DNA from 4 places in the Streptomyces sp. NPDC047022 genome. Region 1 is predicted to be linked to each of the others. Evidence: riboswitches for the same ligand, from Rfam matches in the RefSeq annotation. Region 1 holds a riboswitch; each other region holds the start of a gene.

Region 1 (3,720 bases):
GCGTTCGGGCGCGAGTTGCTGGTCGACGGGGTCGGACGGCCGTGCGGTGAGGGTGATGTGCATATCGCGCCCGCCGAACCGGACACCTTCGGCGATGTCCTGATCCGGCTCCAGGTGGGCGCGGACCGGGCGCTGTTCAAGTCCGGGGCCGTGCCCCTGGTGGCCTTCCTCGACCGTACGGACAAGCTGGTGCCGCTCGGGCAGGAAGGCTCCCTCGCCGACTTCGACGCACATCTGGACGAGGCGCTCGACCGGATCCTGGCGGAGGAGCAGAGCGCGGGCTGAAGCCGTCCGAGGCGCTGTAACGGTTCCTCGCGGGTGCGGGGCACGGAACAGTGCCGTAACGGTTCTTCGGCTATTCGCAGGGCCTGTGGAGCCGCACAGGCGGCCCGGAGCGCGTCAGCGCTTGCGGCGCCGGCCTCTTCCTCCTCGGGCCGGTACGGGAGCCGGGCCGGTGGCCGGGGCGGCGGTCGTCCCCGGGCGGTCCGCCGACACCACGAGGGCGGCCAGCACGGTGGTGACGGGCACGGAGGCGACGAGGCCGATCGACCCGACGAGCGTGCGGACGATCTCCTCGGCCACCAGCTCGCTGTCCGCGACCGTGACCACACCGCTCTGCGCGATCGAGAACAGAAGCAGCAGAGGCAGCGCGGCGCCCGCGTACGCCAGAACGAGGGTGTTGACGACCGACGCGATGTGGTCGCGGCCGATGCGGATACCCGCGCGGTACAGGCCTCGCCAGCCCAGGGTCGGATTGGCGTCGTGCAGCTCCCAGACCGCCGACGTCTGTGTCACGGTCACATCGTCGAGCACACCGAGCGAGCCGATGATGACGCCTGCGAGCAGCAGTCCGCTCATGTCGATGCGCGGGAACAGGCCATGGATCAGACCGGTGCTGTCGTCCGTGTTCCCGGTCAGCGCGGCCCAGTCGATGAACTCCGAGCCCAGCAGGCCGATGAGCGACAGGGAGATGAGCGTGCCCAGCACCGCGACCGAGGTGCGTGCCGAGAGCCCGTGGCACATATAGAGGGCTATCAGCATGATGGCGCTCGATCCGACCACGGCCACGAGAAGCGGATTCGAGCCCCCCAGGATCGCCGGCAGGATGAAGAGGTTGAGGACGAGGAAGCTCACGGCCAGAGCGACGAGGGCCATGACACCGCGCATCCGGCCCACGATCACCACGGCGACGGCGAAGATCCCGGCGAGCAGCGCCATGGGGAGCTTCCGGTTCACATCGGTGACCGAGTACTGCAGATCCCTGGGCGCGGAGGGCTCGTATGCGACCACGACCTTCTCGCCCTGATCCAACTGCCGTGACTGGTCAGGCTGGACGATCTCCGTGAACGTACGTCCCTTGTCCTTGCCGGTGTCGACCTGGACCGTCGCCTTCTTGCAGGTGCCGCTCGCTTTCTGCGGTCCGGAGGACCCGCCGGCGGCGGAGGTGTCCCCGATGGGGGTCCCGCCACCCGAGGCGTTCACGGACTTGCAGTCCACCTCCACGACCCGGGTGACCGTCGCCTGCTGCGTCTGCCGGTCGAAGCCGAGGCCGCTGCGCTGGTGCGACGGCACACCACCGGGCCACAGGATCACAAGGCCGGCTATGACCGCCGCGGTGAACGGGATGAGGATCGCGGCGATGACCTTGCGCAGCTGCCGGGAGACAGGGGCCGCCGGGCCGTGACTGTGACTGTGGGAGTGACCGTGGCCATGCCCGTGTCCGTCCTCGCGGCCATGGTGGCCGGGCGGCTCGGAGGACGGATAGGGGGGCGGATGCTGTGTCGTGGTCACCGACGCATCATTGCAAGAAGGCGCAAGGCCTACTGTTCAGCCAGCGTAAAGAGACGCTAGCGTGAGGGAACCTTTGCACACGCGGGAGCTCGGAGCACCGGGCTGAGAGGGCGCTGACCTCCGCAGGCGCGATGTTTCACGTGGAACATCGCCGGCGGAAACCGCTGCGTCGACCGCTGAACCTGTTACCGGGTAATGCCGGCGTAGGGAGTAGGTCTCATGACCAACAAGGATGCACCCATGCCTGCCCTCGACCAGGACGAACAGTCCCAGGCGGACGGCAGGACCATCGGCTGGCACAAGGCGTATGTCGCGGGCTCGCGCCCCGACCTGCGCGTGCCCGTCCGCCAAGTGCACCTCACCATCGGGCAGTCGGTCACGCTGTACGACACCTCCGGCCCGTATACCGATCCGCTTGTGACGACGGACGTCCGCAGGGGACTGTCGCCACTGCGGGAGAACTGGATCATCGCCCGCGGCGACACCGAGGAGTACGCGGGCCGTCCCGTCCGTCCCGAGGACGACGGACTCAAGCACACCTCGCCTCGTGGCGGGCTGCGCAACCTCGACGCGGTGTTTCCCGGGCGCCCGCGTCAGCCGCGCCGCGCACGTCCGGGTACGCCGGCCACACAGCTCGCGTACGCACGGCGCGGTGAGATCACGCCCGAGATGGAGTTCGTGGCGATCCGGGAGAACGTGGAGCCCGAGGTCGTGCGCGAGGAGATCGCGGCGGGCCGGGCGGTTCTGCCGGCCAACGTCAATCACCCGGAGACCGAGCCGATGATCATCGGTAAGCGGTTCCTGGTGAAGGTCAACGCCAACATCGGCAACTCCGCGGTGACGTCCTCCATCGAGGAGGAGGTCGAGAAGATGACCTGGGCCACCCGCTGGGGCGCCGACACGGTCATGGATCTGTCCACCGGCCGCAACATCCACACCACCCGGGAATGGGTGCTGCGCAACTCCCCCGTGCCGATCGGTACGGTGCCGCTCTACCAGGCCCTCGAGAAGGTCGACGGGAGGGCCGAGGAGCTGTCCTGGGAGATCTACAAGGACACGGTCATCGAGCAGGCCGAGCAGGGCGTGGACTATATGACGGTGCACGCCGGGGTGCGTCTGCCGTTCGTGCCGCTGACCGCGAACCGCAAGACCGGCATCGTGTCGCGGGGCGGCTCGATCATGGCGGCGTGGTGCCTCGCGCACCACAAGGAGTCTTTCCTCTACGAGAACTTCGAGGAACTGTGCGAGATCCTCGCGGCGTACGACGTCACCTACTCGCTGGGCGACGGGCTGCGTCCGGGCTCGATCGCGGACGCCAATGACGAGGCGCAGTTCGCGGAGCTGCGCACTCTCGGGGAGCTCAACCGGATCGCCAGGCGCTTCGGCGTGCAGACCATGATCGAGGGGCCGGGCCATGTCCCGATGCACAAGATCAAGGAGAACATCGACCTCCAGCAGGAGATCTGCGACGAGGCCCCGTTCTACACCCTTGGGCCGCTGACGACGGATGTGGCACCGGCATACGACCACATCACCTCGGGCATCGGCGCCGCGATGATCGCCTGGTGGGGCACGGCCATGCTCTGCTACGTCACGCCCAAGGAGCATCTGGGGCTGCCCAACCGCGACGACGTGAAGACAGGTGTCATCACCTACAAGATCGCCGCCCATGCGGCCGACCTCGCCAAGGGGCACCCGGGTGCGCAGGAGTGGGACGACGCGTTGTCCGACGCGCGCTTCGAGTTCCGCTGGGAGGACCAGTTCAACCTGGCTCTCGATCCGGACACGGCCCGCGCCTTCCACGACGAGACCCTCCCGGCGGAGCCGGCCAAGACGGCTCATTTCTGCTCGATGTGCGGGCCGAAGTTCTGCTCGATGAAGATCAGCCGGAGCATCACCGAGAAGTACGGCCAGGCCGCGCCCGAACCG
Region 2 (3,720 bases), on a different contig from region 1:
AGTCCAGCCGCGCGAAGACATAGGCGCCGGGCAGCGCGATCAGCAGCGTGAGCGCGGTGGAGGCGAGCGCCTGCCAGGTCGTGAACCACAGCACATGCCGGATGTCCGGCCCCGCGAGCACGTCCGTGATCCGCCCGAACCGCCACACCCCGTCGGCGTGGAGACCACGCGAGACGATCGCGCCGACGGGGTAGGCGAAGAAGACCGCGAAGAACGCGACGGGCACGGCCATGAGGGCCGTCCGCGCCGCGCTCCCCCACCTCCTTGGAGCCGCGTCGTCCGTCCTGGCCGCTCCGGCCTGGCCGGCTGCTTCGCCTACTTCAGTACGAGCGAGGTCCACGACTTGACCCAGGGGTCGCGATTGGCTGCGATCTTGGCCGGGGCCATGATTTCCGGGCTGGTGGCCGCGGGACCGTACTCGGTGAACTCGGCCGGCACCTTCGCGCCCTGGACGACCGGGTAGACGTACATGTTGAACGGCATGTCCTCCTGGAACTGCCTGGTGAGCAGGAAGTCGATGAACGCCTTGGCACCCTTGGGGTTGTGGGCGTGGCCGAGCAGGCCCGCGAACTCGATCTGGCGGAAACAGGTGCCGCTCGCGACGCCGGTCGGGGCGGTCTTCGGCCGCGGCTTGGCGTAGACGACCTCGGCGGGCGGCGAGGAGGCGTACGACACGACGAGCGGACGGTCGCCGCCCGCCTTCCTTCCGCCGGCCGAACCGGAGAACTCCTGGTCGTAGGCCTGCTCCCAGCCGTCGACCACCTTGACGCCGTTGGCCTTGAGCTTCGTCCAGTACTCCTGCCAGCCCTTGTCCCCGTACTTCGCGGCGGTGCCGAGCAGGAAGCCCAGGCCGGGCGAGGAGGTGGAGGCGTTCTCGGTGACGAGGAGGTTCTTGTACGCGGGCTGGGTCAGATCGTCGAAGGAGGTGGGCGGCGTCAGCTTGTGGTCGGCGAAGTACTTCTTGTCGTAGTTGACGCAGATGTCGCCGTAGTCGATCGGTGTGACCCGGTGCTTGTCCGCGTCGAGCTGGAAGCGCGCGTCGACCTGGCCGAGCCCCTTGGCCTGGTACGGCTGGAACAGCCCGTTGTCGAGGGCCCGCGAGAGCAGGGTGTTGTCCACGCCGAAGAAGACGTCGCCCTGCGGGTTGTCCTTGGTGAGGATCGCCTTGTTGACTGCCTGGCCCGCGTCGCCGTCCTCCAGCACCTTGACCTTGTAGCCGGACTGCTTCTCGAAGGCCGCGATGACGCTCTTGGACGCGGCCCATGAGTCGTGGCTGACGAGAGTCACGGTGGTTGAGTCACCGCCGCCCGCGCTCGTGGAGCCGGACGACCCGCACGCGGTCAACGTGACCATGCCCAGCCCGACGGCCAGGGCCGCGAACTGCCTGCCGGTGATGCTCACTGGATTCCTCCTGGGTGACCAGGAAGAGACGCGGCCCTGCCCAAACGCCCCCGAAGGGAACCCGGGCAGGGCACAACAGCTTGAGTCGAGACCGAACTTCCTACCCAGAATGACCTGGGCGAGGTTCAGAGGGTCTGCGGGCGATCCCGCACTCTCAGCGCTGCGGCGCTCCCCTGTCGGAAATATGAATCGTACATATGAAGATGATGTGCTCGGGCCAGACTACCGCTGTCGCTTCAGCGCTCGGTCGCCGCCAGCTGTCCGCACGCCCCGTCGATCTCCTGGCCTCGGGTGTCCCGGATCGTCACCGGCACACCATGGGCGGCGATCGCCTCGACGAACGCCTTCTCGTCCTCGGGCCTCGACGCGGTCCACTTGGAGCCGGGCGTCGGGTTCAGCGGGATCAGGTTCACATGGACGGGCTTGCCCCGAAGCAGCCGGCCCAGCCGGTCGCCGCGCCAGGCCTGGTCGTTGATGTCACGGATCAGGGCGTACTCGATGGACAGCCGCCGTCCCGACTTCTCGACGTACTCGAACCCGGCGTCGAGGACCTCGCGCACCTTCCAGCGGGTGTTGACGGGAACGAGGGTGTCACGCAGTTCGTCGTCCGGCGCGTGCAGCGAGACGGCGAGCCGGCACTTGAAGCCCTCGTCGGCGAAGCGGTGGATGGCCGGGACCAGTCCGACGGTCGAGACCGTGATCCCGCGCTGCGACAGCCCCAGCCCGTCCGGCGCCGGGTCGGTGAGCGCGCGGATGGCGCCGACGACACGCTTGTAGTTGGCGAGGGGCTCGCCCATGCCCATGAAGACGATGTTGGACAGCCGCGCCGGACCACCGGGGATCTCGCCGTCACGCAGCGCCCGCATGCCGTCCACGATCTGGTGCACGATCTCGGCGGTGGACAGGTTGCGGTCGAGCCCTGCCTGGCCGGTGGCGCAGAAGGGGCAGTTCATGCCGCAGCCCGCCTGGGAGCTGATGCACATGGTGACCCGGTCGGGATAGCGCATCAGCACGGACTCGACGAGGGTCCCGTCGAACAGCCGCCACAGCGTCTTGCGGGTCGTGTCCTCGTCGGTCGACAGATGCCGCACGACCGTCATCAGCTCGGGGAGCAGCGCCTCCTGGAGCCTGCCCCGGGAGGCAGCGGGAATGTCGGTCCACTCCGCCGGGTCGTGCGCGTACCGGGCGAAGTAGTGCTGCGAGAGCTGCTTGGCACGGAACGGCTTCTCGCCGACCGCGGCGACCGCTTCCTTGCGCTCGGCGGGCGTGAGATCGGCAAGATGCCGCGGCGGCGTCTTGGCTCCGCGCGGCGCGACGAATGTGAGTTCTCCGGGCATAGGCATGGCGATACCAGTGTCGCAGATCCAATCGGGTGACCTGCGGGCGTCGCTCGCTTCGACTGTCGTCAGCAGGTGTCACCGGTCGTTGCTGAGGGCGCCGGACGGCCCGGAGACGGCCCGGCGACGATCACTCGTCAGCTGCCCGCCACCCGTCGAGCCGGACCCTGACCTCGTGGTTACCGAACCCTGACCTGGTGGTCATGCGCGTGCGGGAACTACGCCCGTGCTCTCCGCCACCACCCGATCAGCCCAGTGTTCATCGGCCGCCGCGGCACCGATGAGCGACGTTAGTCTTCCGATCATGGCTTTGCGACCCGATGAGTTCTACGACCACGCACGTGCGGCCGCGGATGGTGAGCTTCGGCTCCCGCTGGCGCGGATGACCGGCTGGGACATCAGCCCCTTCGACCCGGACGGACTGCGCGTCGCGCCGCTGCGCCCGCCTGTTCTGCCCGAGTCGGAGCGGCACGGCGAGGACCCGGCGGACTGCGACGTGTGCCGCGCCCGGGACGAAGGCGTCTGGTTCGACGACCGCTGGAGGCTGGCCCGGATCCCGGGCGTCGGCGTGCCGCTGGTGCTGATGCTGTACCCACGCGATCACTACGACATGGCGGATCTGCCCGACGAACTGGCCTCCGAACTGGGCGTGCTCACCACGCACATCGTCCGGCATGTGCAGGCACTGCCGTACGTCTCCCGAGCCCACGTCTACCGGATCGGCGACGGAGCAGCACACCTGCACATCTGGTTCTTCGCCCGGCCCGAGGGGCAGGCCCAGCTGTACGGGTCGTGGATGCCCGTCTGGGACGACCTGCTGCCGGAGTACCCGGCGGACGTGGCCGAGGCGGACGCCGCGGCCGTCGCCGACGCCCTGGTCGCCTCGTACGGGGGCCGCCGCTCGGCCGCCGACGAACAGACGCACGTGTGATCCGCGCGGTCGGTCTCCCATCGCGCGTTGCGTACGTTCCGTACGTTCCAT
Region 3 (3,720 bases), on a different contig from region 1:
CAGCTCGGACACGGTGGTGACCAGCGCGGGAGAGGCGAGCATGCCGGTCTTCACCGCCTGGACGCCGATGTCGTCCACGACGCTGCGGTACTGGGCGCGCACCGCTTCCACGGGCAGTTCCCAGGCGCCCTGCACACCCACGGAGTTCTGCGCGGTCACGGCGGTGACCACGCTCATCCCGTGGGCGCCGAGCGCCAGCATGGTCTTGAGATCGGCCTGGATTCCTGCGCCGCCGCCGGAGTCGGACCCGGCGATCGTCAGGACGCGGGCCGGCACGGTCATGCGCTCGGTTCCTCTCGCTCGCTCTCCCGCTTCTCCTCTTGGACGCGCAGGGGGGCGTACACGGCGAGGGCCACCAGGAACGCCACGTAGTAGGAGACGTCGGCGCCGTGCAGCGCGTGGGCGACGGGACCTATGTACAGACCGGTGTCCATGAACGGCACCGCCACGGCGAAGGCGCCGGCGAACGCGAGCAGCGGGGGCCACGGTGAGCGGGGGCGGCTCGTCGCGGCGGCGAGGTCCGTCACGGCACCGCGCCGGACCAGCCAGTCCACGACCACGATGGCCACGAACCCGGGGATCCAGTAGCCCACGAACAGCAGCACGTTCTGGAACCGGGCGGTGGTGTCGGCCGCGTGCATCCACAGCACCAGCGGGAAGCCGAGCGCCGCGGCGAGGGCGGCGGCAGCGGGACGGGGCAGGCGGACGCCGACGGTCTGCAGGGCCAGGGAGCCGCTGTAGTCGTTCATGGCGTTGCTGCACAGCGCCGCCAGTGCCACGGCCAGCAGCCCGAGGGCGCCAGCAGCGCCACCGCCCAGCAGTTTGTCGACGCCCGCGGCTGTCTGGTCGGTGAGCACCGAGGCGCCCCACAGGCCGAGGGCCTGAACGGCGAGGAAGGACACCACGAGACCGAGCAGCGTGCACCAGAACATCCGGGAGCGGGAGGTGGTGCGGGGCAGATAGCGGCTGAAGTCGCTGGCGTAGGGGGCCCAGGACAGGGTGAGGCTGAGCGCGATGGTGCTGGTCAGCACGAACGCGCCCGCGCGGTCGGCGCCTTGTGCGCTGCCCGTCGCGGCGAGATGGGCGCCGGCCGGCATCCGCATGGCGATCAGCGCGAAGGCGGCGGCGAGCACGAAGGTCATGACGGTCTGCAGGCGGTGGATCGCCTCGTAGCCGAGGATCCCGAGGGCGCCCTGCCCCAGCATCATGACCAGCACCCCGAGCCAGAAGGGCCAGCCGCACAGCCGCGCAAGCGCGTCCCCGCCGAACAGACCGATCAGCGCGTCCCAGGCGACCGACGACAGCCACTGGAGCACTCCGGGCAGCGCAACCGCACGTCCGAAGGCGAGCCGGGCGAGCGGCAGCTGACCGGCGCCGGTGCGGCTGCCCCAGGTGCCGAGGTAGGCGGTGGGCACCGCGCCCACCACGGTGCCCAGGACGACGGCGGCGAGTGCGGTGGTGAAGTCCAGGCCGAGCGCGATACCGAGGGTTCCGGTGAACACACCGGTCATGGTCAGGTTCGGCGCGAACCACACGGTGAACAGCCGTCCCGCCCCGCCGTAGCGGTTGCTCTCGGGGACGGGTTCGATGCCGTGTCCCTCGACCCTGAGGTCACCGGGAGCCGTGGGCATCCGTCCGTCGAAGACGCCTCTGCGGCCGTCGGCGGGCAGCCCGCCGGAAACATGCGCCAATGGCATGGATGACATCCCTCCGCCAGTACGAACTGGTTCAGGTTCAACGGGTGTGATCTCAGCCCTCGCGGGGCACCCCGTGTCCGGTACGGCGGCAAGAGTAACCCGAGCCACCAGCGACGACGACAGCAGCTACGGTGCCCGCCGCCCCTGGGGGAGACTTCTGGCGGACCGGAGCAACCTCGCGCGCTCCCGCTCGTCGGTGCCGCCCCACACGCCCGCCGTCTGCTCGCTCCTGAGCGCCCATGTCAAGCACTCGACCATCACCGGGCAGCGGTGGCACACTCGCTTGGCCGCCGCGATCTCGGTGATGGCCGGGCCTGTGGAACCGACGGGGAAGAACAACTCGGGGTCCTCGTCCACACATGCCGCGTACCGCAACCACTCCATGCGCGCCCGGGTCCCCTGGACGCACGGGGTAAAACCCGGGGATCTTCCCAGGGAGGGCCCGGCGGTCTATAGTCCAAAACTAGCGGTGCTAATTATTGCGTCGTCCTCTTCGACTCATCGACTCGTCACCGAGTGCGCTCAGGAGTTCCATCGTGCGTACCGTCCATTTCGCGGCCGCCCGCCGCACCCCCATCGGCAAGCTGCGCGGCTCCCTGTCCACGGTACGGCCCGATGACCTCGCGGCGACCGTGATCCGGGGCCTCATGGCCGACGCGCCCGACCTCGACCCCGCCCGCGTCGACGACGTCTACTGGGGCGCGGCCAACCAGGCCGGCGAGGACAACCGCAACGTCGCCCGCATGGCCGCCCTCCTCGCCGGGCTGCCCGACTCGGTGCCGGGCGCCACGGTCAACCGGCTGTGCGCCTCCGGCCTGGAGGCGGTCACCATGGCCGCGCGCACCATCGCCGCCGGCGAAGCGGACGTCGTGCTCGCGGGAGGCTCGGAGTCCATGAGCCGCGCCCCCTTCGTCCTGCCCCGCCCCGACGAGGCCCTGCCGCACCGTATGGAGACCTTCGACACCCGCCTCGGCTGGCGGCTGGTCAACCCGGCCATGAAGGAACTCCACGGCCTGCTGCCCATGGGGGAGACCGCCGAAGAGGTCGCCGACCGGTACGGCGTCCCGCGCGAACGCCAGGACGACTTCGCGCTGCGCAGCCACCGGCGTGCAGCCGAAGCCCGTAAGAACGGCTTCTTCGACGCCGAACTCCTGCCGGTGACCCGCCCGGACGGTGTGGTCGTCACCGAGGACGAGTGCGTGCGCGAGGACACGTCGTACGAGAAACTCGCCCGCCTCAAGCCCGCGTTCCGCCAGGGCGGCACCGTCACCGCGGGCAACGCCTCACCCATGAACGACGGCGCGGCCGGACTGCTCCTCGTCAGCGAGGAGGCCCTGAACGATCTCGGTCTGGAATCCCTCGGCCGCTATGTCGCGGGCGCCTCGGCCGGAGTGCACCCGGACGTCATGGGCATCGGCCCCGTGCCCGCCACGCAGAAGGCCCTCGCCCGCGCCGGCTGGACCATCGGCGACGTCCAGGAGGCCGAGTTCAACGAGGCGTTCGCCGCCCAGGCCCTCGCCTGCGTCGACCGTCTCGGCATCGACCCCGACCTGGTCAACCCGACCGGCGGCGCCATCGCCCTCGGCCATCCCCTCGGCTGCTCGGGGGCACGCATCCTCACGACGCTGCTGCACCGGATGCGGCGCGGCGGGGCGGCACGCGGGCTCGCCACCATGTGTGTGGGAGTCGGCCAGGGGAGCGCGGTGCTGGTCGCCGGGAACTGAGGGACCGGCACCGCGAAACAGCACAACCCACCCGTACCCTCGACCCCATGCCCTCGCACGTCCTGATCCTCGGCGGCACCACCGAGGCACGCGAACTCGCCGCCGCGCTCGCCGCACGGCCCGGCGTCAGAGTGACCACGTCCCTGGCCGGGCGGGTGTCCCGGCCCGGAGCGCTCGACGGGGACGTACGGGTCGGGGGGTTCGGCGGGGCGGAGGGGCTGGCCGCCTGGCTGCGGGAGCACCGTGTGGACGCGCTGGTCGACGCCACGCACCCCTTCGCATCCGTCATCACGGACAAC
Region 4 (3,720 bases), on a different contig from region 1:
CCTTGTCCCCGTCGATGAAGGCGGCGGGGACGTGCAGCGCGCGGTTCTCACCTCGGCGTACGGCGATGAGCTCGCCCTCCTTGACCAGCTGCCGCACACGTGTCACGTCGACGCCGAGCGCTTCGGCGATGTCGGGGACGGTGAGCCAGGCGGGGACGAGAGCATCGATCTTTGCGTCAATCTCGGTCACGGGATCAAGCCTGCCATCCCGGACTGACAGTCGGAAGCGGGGCACCTCCTGTGGAGGTCCGGTTGCCTCCGGCGGCGGACGCCGCGTCACCCATGGTCACCCACAGTCACGATTGTGGGCCGCCGTCGCCGCCTTGAGGGGGCGCGACGGGTCCGCGAGCAGATCCCGGTCCATGGGAGTGCCCGCCTCGATCAGCCGGCGGCCCTGGGCCAGGTCCCGGGGCCGCCCCACCGCCAGCAGGGCCACCAGACGGTCCGCCCGCAGCCAGCACACCGCCCAGGCCGCGCCCTCGGGGTCCCCGCGCCACACCGTCGTGTCGGCGTCGGCGTGGTGCCCCACGTACTGGACGAACCGGCCGAACTGCTCCGACCAGAAGTACGGCACCGGGTCGTAGGCCACCGGCGTCTGACCGACGATGTTCGCGGCCACCGTGCGCGGGCCCTGGAGGGCGTTGTCCCAGTGGTGGACCAGCAGACGCGCCTCGTAGCGCCCCGACGGGAAGGACGCGCAGTCGCCGACCGCGTACACATCGGGCGCGGAGGTGCGCAGATGGCCGTCGGCCAGCACCTCGCCGTGGACGCCGAGCTCGATGCCCGAGCCGGCCAGCCACGCCGTGGCCGGACGCGCCCCGATGCCCACGACGACCGCGCCCGCGGGCACCCGCGAGCCGTCGTCGAGCACCACCGCGCCGGGCTCGACGCGCTCCACGCGCGCGTTGGTCCGCAGTTCGGCGCCGCTGTCCGCGTACCACGCGGCCATCGGCGCGGCCACGTCCTCGGGCAGCGCGCCCGCGAGCGGCCGGTCCGCGGCCTCCACCACGGTCACCGCGCAGCCCGCCTCGCGCGCGGCGGTGGCGAACTCGGCGCCGATCCAGCCCGCGCCCACGACCACGATGTCGTGCTGCTCGGCGAGGACCGGCCGCAGCCGTTCGGCGTCGTCCAGGGTGCGCAGCAGATGGACTCCCGGCACGCCTTCGGCGCCCGGGAGCCGGATCGGCTCGGCGCCCGTCGCGATGACCAGGGCGTCGTAGGCCACGGGCCCCTCTTCGGTGTCCAGCTCACGCTCGGCCAGGCGCAGCCCGAGGATCTCGCAGCCCAGCCTGAGTTCGATGTCCAGGGCCTCGAAGTCGACGTCGAAGGCGGAGCCCTCGGCCTTGCCCAGCAGCACGGCCTTCGACAGCGGCGGCCTGTCGTACGGCTGGTGGGGCTCCGCGCCGATGAGTGTCACCCTGCCCCTGAAGCCCTGCTCCCGCAGGGCGACGGCGGTCTGCACCCCGGCCATGCCGGCGCCCGCGATGACGACGCGCCGCGCCACATCGCCTCGTGCCGTGCCGCCCCGTTCATTCGTCTGCTCGCTCACCTGATCACCATAGACAACTGACGATTCGTCAGTCAGGGGGCGTGCTGAGTGACCTGTTCCACAACGCTCGTCCCGCCGCCCGTCCGCGACTCCCACTCCCACGTCTCCTCCAGGCGCACCCGCCCGTCGGGCAGTTCCACGACCTTCGAGACACAGTGCCCGGACGACGTGGTCCCGTCGTGCTTCAGCTGCACGTACCGGAAATCGAGGCGGTCCTCCTCCCGTGTACCCACCAGACGGCCGAGTACGACGTCGCCGCCCGCGTACTCGGCCCAGACCACGCCGTCCTTCTCGTGGTACGTGAACCGGGTGCGCGTGCCGACCTGTCCCGGGGCCTGGTCCGCGACCGGGGCGAGTACCAGACCGTCGAGCGAGCGTGGCATCGGTGGAGGCTCCCTTACTGATGCGAACGGCACGGATTAGGGTTGGCACCGTAGAGCACTCGCGGGAGCCCGGGCGCACCGGGCTGAGAGGGAGGCTGGCGGCCTCCGACCGTACGAACCTGATCCGGGTCATGCCGGCGAAGGGAGGGGGCTGGACGCCCATGTCAGCCATGTCACCCATGCACACCTCGGACACCCGTGCCCCGGACGCCCTCGTCATCGGGGGCGGGATCATCGGACTGGTCACCGCCTGGCGCGCGGCCCAGCGCGGCCTGGCCACCGCCGTGGTGGACCCTGAGCCGGGCGGCGGGGCGGCCCAGGTGGCCGCCGGGATGCTGGCCGCGGTCACCGAACTGCACTACGGCGAGCAGACCCTGCTCGGCCTCAATCTGGAGTCGGCGCGCCGCTACCCGGACTTCGCCGCCGAGCTGAGCGAGGCCACCGGACACGACCTCGGCTACCGCAGATGCGGCACGCTCGCCGTCGCGCTGGACGCCGACGACCGCACCCATCTGCGCGAACTGCACGCGCTCCAGCAGCGCTCGGGCCTGGAATCGGAGTGGCTGACCGGGCGGGAGTGCCGCCGTCTGGAGCCGATGCTCGCGCCGGGTGTGCGCGGCGGGCTCAGGGTCGACGGCGACCACCAGATCGATCCGCGCCGTCTCGCCTCGGCCCTGGTCACGGCCTGCGAGCGCGCCGGAGTCGTCTTCCACCGCGCATGGGCCGAGCGGCTGAACGTACGGGGCGAGCGGGCCGCAGGGGTGCGGACCGCCGACGGCGCCGATCTCGCCGCGGGCCAGGTCGTCCTCGCGGCGGGCAGCCTCAGCGGGCGGCTCGCGGGTGTCCCCGCCCACGTCGTGCCGCCCGTACGCCCCGTGAAGGGGCAGGTGCTGCGCCTGACGGTGCCACGGCAGTACGCGCCCTTCCTGAGCCGCACCGTGCGCGCCGTCGTCCGCGGCAGCCATGTCTACCTGGTGCCGCGCGAGAACGGCGAGCTGGTCGTCGGCGCCACCAGCGAGGAGATGGGCTGGGACACGACGGTCACCGCGGGCGGCGTCTATGAGCTGCTGCGGGACGCGCACGAGCTGGTCCCGGGGCTCACCGAGCTGCCGCTCACCGAGACCCGCGCGGGGCTGCGCCCCGGCTCCCCCGACAACGCCCCGCTGCTCGGCACCACCGGCCTTGACGGCCTGCTGGTGGCCACCGGACACCACCGCAACGGCGTCCTGCTCACCCCGGTCACCGGGGATGTCATGGCGCATGTCCTGACCACCGGGGAACTCCCCGACCACGCACGGCCCTTCACCCCCCGGCGTTTTTCCGCCGCCGCAACCCTCACGGAGCAGCCCGCATGAACATCTCGGTCAACGGGGAGCCCCGCCGGGTCGCTCCCGGTATCGCGCTCGACACCGTCGTGCGGACCCTGACCGCGGCCCACTCCGGTGTGGCCGCCGCCCTCAACGAAACCGTCGTCCCGCGCGGGCAGTGGTCCTCGACCTCCCTCTCCGAGGGCGACCGGGTCGAGGTCCTCACCGCGGTCCAAGGAGGCTGAGCAGCCATGGCCGACGATCCCTTCGTCCTCGGTGGTACGACCTTCTCGTCCCGGCTGATCATGGGAACCGGCGGTGCGCCCAGCCTCGATGTGCTGGAGCGGGCCCTGGTGGCGTCCGGGACGGAGCTGACCACGGTCGCGATGCGGCGCGTGGACGCCTCGGTGCACGGCTCGGTCCTGTCCGTGCTGGACAGGCTGGGCATCCGGGTGCTGCCCAACACGGCGGGCTGCTTCAC

Evidence for each region. A riboswitch is a leader RNA that binds a small molecule or an ion and turns the genes downstream of it on or off. The one in region 1 is predicted to bind thiamine pyrophosphate.
Region 2: linked by a shared signal. The riboswitch ahead of ABZ845_RS16255 (thiamine ABC transporter substrate-binding protein) and the one ahead of thiC (phosphomethylpyrimidine synthase ThiC) in region 1 are both predicted to bind thiamine pyrophosphate.
Region 3: linked by a shared signal. The riboswitch ahead of ABZ845_RS30345 (cytosine permease) and the one ahead of thiC (phosphomethylpyrimidine synthase ThiC) in region 1 are both predicted to bind thiamine pyrophosphate.
Region 4: linked by a shared signal. The riboswitch ahead of thiO (glycine oxidase ThiO) and the one ahead of thiC (phosphomethylpyrimidine synthase ThiC) in region 1 are both predicted to bind thiamine pyrophosphate.

Annotation. Positions count from the first base shown of each region.
Region 1 covers NZ_JBEYVV010000017.1:104,361-108,080, forward strand. Annotated here, with positions in the region: gene ABZ845_RS19450 (SsgA family sporulation/cell division regulator) at 1-285, shown strand, start outside; gene ABZ845_RS19455 (YibE/F family protein) at 400-1,791, opposite strand; TPP riboswitch at 1,863-2,018, shown strand; gene thiC (phosphomethylpyrimidine synthase ThiC) at 2,011-3,720, shown strand, end outside.
Region 2 covers NZ_JBEYVV010000013.1:44,508-48,227, forward strand. Annotated here, with positions in the region: gene ABZ845_RS16250 (iron ABC transporter permease) at 1-232, opposite strand, end outside; gene ABZ845_RS16255 (thiamine ABC transporter substrate-binding protein) at 316-1,395, opposite strand; TPP riboswitch at 1,481-1,586, opposite strand; gene rlmN (23S rRNA (adenine(2503)-C(2))-methyltransferase RlmN) at 1,638-2,744, opposite strand; gene ABZ845_RS16265 (hypothetical protein) at 3,043-3,669, shown strand.
Region 3 covers NZ_JBEYVV010000052.1:22,391-26,110, forward strand. Annotated here, with positions in the region: gene thiD (bifunctional hydroxymethylpyrimidine kinase/phosphomethylpyrimidine kinase) at 1-282, opposite strand, end outside; gene ABZ845_RS30345 (cytosine permease) at 279-1,697, opposite strand; TPP riboswitch at 1,689-1,781, opposite strand; gene ABZ845_RS30350 (WhiB family transcriptional regulator) at 1,824-2,081, opposite strand; gene ABZ845_RS30355 (thiolase family protein) at 2,234-3,421, shown strand; gene ABZ845_RS30360 (cobalt-precorrin-6A reductase) at 3,469-3,720, shown strand, end outside.
Region 4 covers NZ_JBEYVV010000001.1:303,818-307,537, forward strand. Annotated here, with positions in the region: gene ABZ845_RS01355 (Rv2175c family DNA-binding protein) at 1-190, opposite strand, end outside; gene ABZ845_RS01360 (FAD-dependent oxidoreductase) at 287-1,549, opposite strand; gene ABZ845_RS01365 (hypothetical protein) at 1,582-1,932, opposite strand; TPP riboswitch at 1,984-2,095, shown strand; gene thiO (glycine oxidase ThiO) at 2,103-3,287, shown strand; gene thiS (sulfur carrier protein ThiS) at 3,284-3,484, shown strand; gene ABZ845_RS01380 (thiazole synthase) at 3,491-3,720, shown strand, end outside.